One region of the Pimelobacter sp. 30-1 genome, then DNA from elsewhere that is predicted to be linked to it. Evidence: riboswitches for the same ligand, from Rfam matches in the RefSeq annotation. Region 1 holds a riboswitch; the other holds the start of a gene.

Region 1 (4,203 bases):
TGCTCCAGCGAGGCGTTGCCCGCCTTGAGCGCCAGCGCGGTCAGCGACGCCGCGTTGTGCGCCGCCACCGCCGCCTCCGCCGACTCACCGTCGTGGTGGGCCACCGCGGTCGTCGACAGCGCGCCCGCGATCGCCGCGGGGTGGGCCTCGGAGATCCGGTCGAAGGTGACCATCTCGGGCAGTGCCTTGACGCCCAGCGACTCGGCGGTCGGGAGTGCCGCGTTCTCGCCGTCGATGAGGTGGGAGTAGGCGCCGGGGAGGCGTCGTACGGTCTGGCAGGCGTTGTTGACGATGATGTCGAGCGGCCCGTCGGCCGCGACGTCGTCGGTCAGCGAGATCACCTGGGTGGGATCGCGCAGGTCGATCCCCACCACCTTGAGCCGGTGCAGCCAGTCGGCGGAGTCCTCCATCGCGGCGAAGCGCCGTACGGCGTCCTTGGGGAAGCGCGTCGTGATCGTCGTGTGCGCCCCGTCGCGCAGCAGCCGCAGCGCGATGTACATCCCGATCTTGGCCCGCCCGCCCGTCAGCAGCGCCCGCTTGCCCGTCAGGTCCGTGCGCTGGTCGCGCTTGGCATGGCTCATCGCCGCGCACCGCGGGCACAACCAGTGGTAGAACGCGTCGACGAGCGTGAAGTCCTCCTTGCAGATGTAGCACCCGCGCGCCGTGATCAGCTCCCCCGCGAACGCCCCCTGCGCCGTCGACACCAACGGGATCCCCGCCGTCTCGTCATCGATCCGCATCGCCGACCCGGTCGCCGTCTTCTCGATGATCTCCTGGTCGTGCTTCTGCCGCTCCATCCGGATCTCGGCCCGCCGCGCCCGCTTGATCATCTTGTACATGTACGACGCCGCCCGCTTCACGGTGCGGATGTCATCGTGGTCCGGCGGCAGCTGCGGCAGCTGCCCCAGGACCTTGAGGGCGATCGCGAGCTCGTCGGGGTCGATCCCGCTCAGCTGCTCGGAGGGGTCGACGAAGTACGGGCTGGGCACTGCCGAATCGTACGTGCGGTTCAGCCCAGGCCATGGATCAGGCCCGCGACCAGCGGATGCACCGGCACCTCACCCGCCACCTGCGCCCGCAGCCCGGCCTCGCTCGCCGCGACCACCGTGGTCTCCTCGAACTCGGGCTCGACGCCGTGGACGACGGCGCCGTCCGTCGTACGGGTGGCTAGGTAGGCGTACGCCCCCTCCACCGACATCAGCACCACCCGGTGCCCCCGCCAGAACTCCCGGATCGCGGCCTCCTCGGCGGCGCTCCCGGCGGCCTCGAGGCTCATCTGCTCGAAGGCATCCGGCCCGAAGGCGGCATCGGCAGGCTCCTCATCAGCCCCCACGAACCAGACCACAGGATCCACGGGGCCGACGATAGGCGCCGAGGTGGCGGCCGGCTAAGCGCGGCCGCCACCGCAACCAAGCTCACCAGCCAGCCAACCCAGCAACCTCGGCGCAGCAACCCCGCGACCTCGACCCAGAAACCAAGCAACCTCGGCGCCGGAACCCCGCGCCCTCGGCGGCCGCCAGCCCCACCCCGCGTTGACCCGGCCCCCGCAGCCTCCTAGGCTCAGCGACGCACAACTGAACATCGCGCTGTTCGAACCCCAGCGGGAGAGTCTCCGTCCCACGAGGACGGGGCGCCGAAGGAGCAAATCTCCCCAAGAATCTCTCAGGCACCCTGACCGCTGGGACGAGGCGAACTCTGGAAAGTCGGACCGGATCCACCGGTCCGCACCCACGGTGCAAGCCGTCCGACCGGACGGTGAAGCTCTCAGGTAGCGATGACAGAGCGGGGAGGCAACCCAGCCACGAGCGCGGCGCGAGCCGGCTCTCCACGAGGAAGCCTCCCAAATGACCACGACCCCCGCAGGGACCCCGCAGGACGCTCCGCCGAGCACGCCGCGGCTCACCCCGCTGCACGAGGTGCACCGCGCGCTCGGTGCGTCGTTCACCGACTTCGCGGGCTGGCAGATGCCGGTCCGGTACGGCTCGGAGACCGCCGAGCACCGCGCCGTCCGTACGACGGCCGGACTCTTCGACCTGACCCACATGGGCGAGATCGAGCTGAGCGGGCCCGGGGCCGGCGCCGCGCTCGACCGGGCGCTGGTGGGCCGGCCGTCGGCGATCGGTGTCGGCCGGGCGCGCTACTCCATGATCTGTGCCGAGGACGGCGGGATCATCGACGACCTGGTCGTCTACCGGCTCGCCGACGAGCACTTCCTGGTCGTCGCCAACGCGAGCAATGTCGCCGTGGTGGCGCCCGAGCTCGCCGCCCGCGCCCAGGGGTACGACGTCGAGGTCCGCGACACCTCGGCCGACTGGGCGCTGCTGGCGGTCCAGGGTCCTGCGTCGGCGGAGATCCTGGCCGGGCTGACCGAGCTGCACGTCCCCGACCTCAAGTACTACGCGATCGACGCCGGCACGGTCGCCGGGATCGACGTGCTGCTGGCCCGAACCGGCTACACCGGCGAGGACGGCTTCGAGGTCTACTGCAAGCCGGACGACGCCGCGGCGATCTGGGCGGCGCTCAGCGAGGCCGGCCAGGCGCACGGCCTGGTCCCGGCGGGCCTGGCGTGCCGCGACACGCTGCGGCTCGAGGCGGGCATGCCGCTCTACGGTCACGAGCTCGACCGGGAGACGACGCCCTTCGAGGCGAACCTCGGGCGGGTCGTCGTCCTCGACAAGCCCGAGGGCTTCGTCGGCGACGCCGCGCTGGCACGGCGCAAGGAGGAGGGTCCGCAGCGCGTGCTCGTCGGCCTGGTCTCGTCCGGCCGGCGCTCGCCGCGGGCCGGCTACCCGGTGCACGACCCGGCGACCGGTGCCGAGGTCGGCATCGTCACGAGCGGCTCGCCCTCCCCCACGCTGGAGAAGCCGATCGCGATGGCCTACGTGCCGCCGGCGCTGGCCGAGCCGGGTACCCGCCTGGCCGTGTCCCTGCGCGGCACCCTCGAGGACGCCGAGGTCGTCGCGCTCCCGTTCTACACCCGCACCCGCTGAGCCCAGCCCACGACTTCCAGGAGATCACCATGACCAACCCCACGAACCTCCAGTACACCGCCGAGCACGAGTGGGTCGCCCTCGACGGCGACCTCGCCAAGGTCGGCGTGACCGCCTACGCCGCCGACGCACTCGGCGACGTCGTGTACGTCGACCTCCCCCAGGTCGGCGCCTCCGTCACCGCCGGCGAGTCCTGCGGCGAGCTCGAGTCCACCAAGTCCGTCAGCGACCTCTACGCCCCGGTCACCGGCGAGGTCGTCGAGGTCAACGACGCCGTCGACGCCGACCCGAGCCTGGTCAACAGCGACCCGTTCGGCGCCGGCTGGCTGTTCGTCGTCAAGGTCACCGCGCCCGGCGAGCTGATCGACGCCGCGGCCTACGAAGCCCTCCTGGACGCCTGATGGGCCCGGCCGTGCTCGACCAGTCCCTCGCCGCCTTCGACCCCGACGTCCACGCGGCGATCACCGCCGAGCTCGCCCGCCAGCAGGGCACGCTCGAGCTCATCGCGTCCGAGAACTTCGCCCCCGTCGCGGTGATGGAGGCGCAGGGCTCGGTCCTGACCAACAAGTACGCCGAGGGCTACCCCGGCCGCCGCTACTACGGCGGCTGCGAGCACGTCGACGTCATCGAGCAGCTCGCGATCGACCGGGTCAAGGACCTCTTCGGAGCCGAGGCCGCTAACGTGCAGCCGCACTCCGGCGCCCAGGCCAACGCGGCCGCGATGTTCGCGCTGCTCGATCCCGGCGACACGATCCTCGGGCTCGACCTGGCGCACGGTGGGCACCTGACCCACGGCATGCGGCTCAACTTCTCCGGCAAGCTCTACGACGTCGTCGCCTACCACGTCGACCCGGCCGACTTCCGGGTCGACATGGCCGAGGTCGAGCGGCTCGCCGTGCTCCACGAGCCCAAGCTGATCGTGGCCGGCTGGTCGGCGTACCCGCGCCAGCTCGACTTCGCCGAGTTCCGCCGGATCGCCGACCTCGTGGGCGCCTACCTGATGGTCGACATGGCCCACTTCGCGGGACTCGTCGCGACCGGCCTGCACCCGAGCCCGGTCCCCTACGCCGACATCGTCACCACGACGACGCACAAGACCCTCGGCGGACCGCGTGGCGGCGTCATCCTCAGCAAGGCCGCGCTGGCCAAGAAGATCAACAGCGCGGTCTTCCCCGGTCAGCAGGGCGGACCGCTGGAGCACGTCGTCGCGGCC
Region 2 (4,203 bases), on a different contig from region 1:
TGATGCCGTTCTGCACCGCCTGTGGTCGGCAGAACCCCGATGACGCGCGTTTCTGCTCCCAGTGCGGCACGCGCCTGGTCGCCCCCGAGCCGGCGGCGCCCCCGGTCACCGATGCCACCGCGACGATCCAGTTCGGCGGCGGCGACAAGGTCGAGACCTCCGACCGCGCGCTGAGCGCGGTCGACGCGGCCGCCGTCGACGCCCTGCCGACCGGGCACGCGCTCCTGGTCGTGCAGAAGGGTCCGGGTGCGGGCAGCCGCTTCCTGCTCGACGCCGACGAGGTCACCGCCGGCCGGCACCCCGAGAGCGGCATCTTCCTCGACGACGTCACCGTCTCCCGGCGCCACGCGGTCTTCCGCCGCGAGGGCGAGGGCTTCACGGTCGAGGACGCGGGCAGCCTCAACGGCACCTACGTCAACCGCGACCGGATCGAGAAGACCACCCTCAAGGACAGCGACGAGGTGCAGGTCGGCAAGTACCGCCTGGTCTTCTTCGCCGGGCACGAGAGCGTCTGAGCATGCCCGCTGCGGTCGCTCGGGGCGAGCGCGAACCGCTGCTCAACATCGGGCAGGTCCTCGATCGGCTGCGTGCCGACTTCGAGGACATCAGCATCCCCAAGATCCGGTTCCTCGAGTCCGAGGGCCTGGTCAAGCCGGAGCGCACGCCCGCCGGCTACCGGAAGTTCTCCGAGGCCGACATCGCCCGGCTGCGCTACATCCTGCGGATGCAGCGCGACCACTACCTGCCGCTCAAGGTGATCGGCGAGCACCTCGACGCCCTCGACCGCGGGCTCGAGCCGCCCGCCCCCGAGCCCGTCGTCCCGACGGTGCCCAAGGTCGCCCTGGGCTCCGACGGCCTGCCCGCCCCCGAGTCGTTCCGTCGTACCGACCGGTTGCGGCTCTCGCGCAAGGAGCTGATCAAGGTGGCCGAGATCGACGAGGACCTCCTCGGGCAGCTCGAGGCCTACGCCCTGATCGCCCCGTCCGCGACGGGGCACTACGACACCGACGCCCTGGTCATCGCCGAGACCGCCCGCGAGCTCGCCGACTTCGGCATCGAGCCGCGCCACCTGCGCGCCTTCCGCACCGCCGCGGACCGCGAGATCGGCCTCATCCAGCAGGTCGTCGCTCCGCGCCGTGGTCGCGACGCCGGCGCCGCCGCGCGCGCCGAGGAGGCGGTCAGCGAGATCGCCGCGCTCTCGGTCCGCCTGCACGCCACGCTGGTCAAGGCCGGTCTGCGCCAGCTCTGAGCCGGTCGTCCCCGGCGTTCGGCCCGAGCAGTAGGCTGGACGCATGCGCGAGGTCGACGTCATGGGTGTGCGGGTGGAGATGCCGTCCAACCAGCCGATCGTGCTGCTGCGCGAGGTGGCCGGCGATCGCTACCTGCCGATCTGGATCGGCGCCGTCGAGGCGACCGCGATCGCCTTCGCCCAGCAGGGCGTCACGCCGCCGCGGCCGCTGACCCACGACCTGATGAAGGACATCCTCTCCGCCACCGGCAACGAGCTCAGCGAGGTCCGGATCACCGACGTGCGTGACGGCGTCTTCTTCGCCACGCTCGTCTTCGCCTCCGGCGCCGAGGTCAGTGCCCGGCCCTCCGACTCGATCGCCCTGGCGCTGCGCACCGGGACGACGATCTACTGCGACGACGCGGTCCTGGCCGAGGCCGGGCTCTCCGCGCCGGCCGAGGAGGAGGACGAGGTCGAGGCCTTCCGGGAGTTCCTCGACCACGTCTCGCCCGAGGACTTCGAGTCCGGTCAAGGGTGAGCCCGACCTGCTGCGGACCGGGTGCAGGTCCTCAACCTCAGCCTTAACTTGAGGGTTTTCGCGACACGCCCAGCGACGTCTTTGACCGGCCTGATGCCGCGGCCGTACCTTGAAGAGTCGAAACGACAGCAGTGCAACGCCGCGCCCAGTGGAGGACCCCGTGAACGAGCAGCAGCCCGAGAAGGTCGGTCAGGACACGGCTGCGGCGACCGCTGTCGCGGAGGAGCAGGGTCTGCTCTTCACCGATGACGTCTCCCCGCTTCCCAGCGACCAGGGCTACCGCGGCCCGACCGCGTGCAACGCCGCGGGGATCACCTACCGCCAGCTCGACTACTGGGCCCGTACCGGCCTGATCGAGCCCAGCGTGCGCGGGGCCAAGGGCTCCGGCTCGCAGCGCCTCTACAGCTTCCGCGACATCCTGATCCTCAAGATCATCAAGCGGCTCCTCGACGCGGGCATCTCGCTCCAGCAGATCCGCACCGCCGTGGGCCACCTGCGCGAGCGCGGCACCGACGACCTCACCCAGGTCACCCTGATGAGCGACGGCGCCTCGGTCTACGAGTGCACCAGCAACGACGAGGTCATCGACCTGCTCCAGGGCGGTCAGGGTGTCTTCGGCATCGCCATCGGTGGCGTGTGGCGCGAGATCGAGGGCACGCTGGCGCAGCTGCCGAGTGAGTCCGCCGCCGAGGCCGGTACGCCGGACGAGGCCGGCCACGCCGGTGACGAGCTCGCCGCGCGGCGCGCTGCCCGCAACGTGGGGTAACCTGTCTTTCGCTGATCGATGCTGCACGGGAGAGTCCAGTCTCCACCGTGAGGCTGGCGCCGAAGGGGCAATCCCTCCCCGGAACCTCTCAGGCGCCAGGACCGTGCAGAGCAGGCAACTCTGAAGGTGCACCGCTGCGCTGACAGAGGGGGAGGCTGTCCTGTTGTTCCTCGAGGAAGCCACCCCGCACATGAGCGCACCCTTCGTCCACCGTCACATCGGCCCCGACGACGCCCAGGTCGAGGCGATGCTCGACCGCCTCGGCTACGCCTCGCTCGAGGCCCTGATGGAAGCCGCCGTCCCGAAGTCGATCCGCTCCACCGACCCGCTCGGCCTGCCCGACGCGGTCGACGAGGAGACCGCCGCGGCCGAGCTCCGCGCCCTGGCCGGGGCCAACGTGCCCGGTGAGGCGATGATCGGCCTGGGCTACCACGCGACCGTGACGCCGGCGGTGATCCGCCGCAACGTGCTCGAGGACCCGAGCTGGTACACCGCCTACACGCCGTACCAGCCGGAGATCTCGCAGGGCCGGCTCGAGGCCCTCATCAACTTCCAGACCATGGTCGCGGACCTGGCCGGCCTGCACACCGCGGGCTCCTCGCTCCTCGACGAGGGCACCGCCGCCGCCGAGGCGGTCGCGCTGGCCTTCCGTGCCAACCGCAAGGCGAGCGGCCCGTTCGTGGTCGACGCCGACGCGCTGCCCCAGACCATCGACGTCGTGCGCACCCGCGCCGAGGGCATCGGCATCGAGATCCTCGTGGCCGACCTCAGCGAGGGCCTGCCCGAGGGCGAGGTCTCCGGCGTGCTCGTGCAGTACCCCGGCGCCTCCGGCCGGATCGGCGACATCAAGCCGGTCATCGACGCGGTCCACGAGCGCGGCGGCCTGGCCGTCGTCGCTGCCGACCTGCTCGCGCTCACCCTGCTCGAGGCGCCCGGCGCGCTCGGCGCCGACGTCGTGGTCGGCTCGGCCCAGCGCTTCGGCGTCCCGCTGTTCTACGGCGGCCCGCACGCCGGCTTCATGGCCGTGCGCGAGGGCCTCGAGCGCCAGCTCCCCGGTCGCCTCGTGGGCGTCTCGGTCGACGCCGAGGGCCGCCCGGCCTACCGGCTCGCGCTCCAGACCCGCGAGCAGCACATCCGCCGCGACAAGGCGACGTCCAACATCTGCACCGCGCAGGTGCTGCTCGCCGTCACTGCCGGCATGTACGCCGTCTACCACGGTCCCGCCGGCCTCAAGGACATCGCGGCCGGCATCCACGCCCTGACCCGCCGCGCCGCCGCGTCCCTCGGCGCGGCCGGCATCGAGGTCGTCAACGAGAGCTTCTTCGACACCCTCACCGTCCGGGTCCCCGGGCGCGCGGACGAGGTCGTCGCCGCGGCCCGTGCCGCCGGGCTGCACCTGCGCCCGGTCGACGCCGACACCGTCGCCATCGCGTTCGGCGAGACCGCCGGCGAGGGCGTGCTGAGCGCGGTGCTGGCCGCGTTCGGTGTCACCGAGGTCTCCGCCGCGGGCGAGGCCGGCCTGCCCGAGGACCTCGAGCGCACCACCGACTACCTGACCCACCCGGTCTTCAACACCCACCACAACGAGACCTCGATGCTGCGCTACGTCACGCGGCTCGCGAACCGTGACTACGCGCTCGACCGCGGCATGATCCCGCTCGGCTCGTGCAC

The links. Region 1 has a riboswitch for glycine ahead of gcvT (glycine cleavage system aminomethyltransferase GcvT). Riboswitches for the same ligand answer to the same signal wherever they lie in the genome.
Region 2: it holds a riboswitch for glycine, as region 1 does, so the genes downstream of both, gcvP (aminomethyl-transferring glycine dehydrogenase) here and gcvT (glycine cleavage system aminomethyltransferase GcvT) in region 1, are expected to answer to the same signal.

What each region holds. Positions count from the first base shown of each region.
Region 1 is NZ_NHTS01000002.1:571-4,773, reverse strand. It holds gene CCO04_RS04480 (SDR family NAD(P)-dependent oxidoreductase) at 1-989, opposite strand, end outside; gene CCO04_RS04475 (hypothetical protein) at 1,010-1,354, opposite strand; glycine riboswitch at 1,592-1,688, shown strand; gene gcvT (glycine cleavage system aminomethyltransferase GcvT) at 1,845-2,990, shown strand; gene gcvH (glycine cleavage system protein GcvH) at 3,020-3,391, shown strand; gene glyA (serine hydroxymethyltransferase) at 3,403-4,203, shown strand, end outside.
Region 2 is NZ_NHTS01000007.1:360,731-364,933, reverse strand. It holds gene CCO04_RS20555 (FHA domain-containing protein) at 3-515, shown strand; gene CCO04_RS20550 (MerR family transcriptional regulator) at 518-1,249, shown strand; gene CCO04_RS20545 (bifunctional nuclease family protein) at 1,293-1,766, shown strand; gene CCO04_RS20540 (MerR family transcriptional regulator) at 1,927-2,532, shown strand; glycine riboswitch at 2,549-2,646, shown strand; gene gcvP (aminomethyl-transferring glycine dehydrogenase) at 2,723-4,203, shown strand, end outside.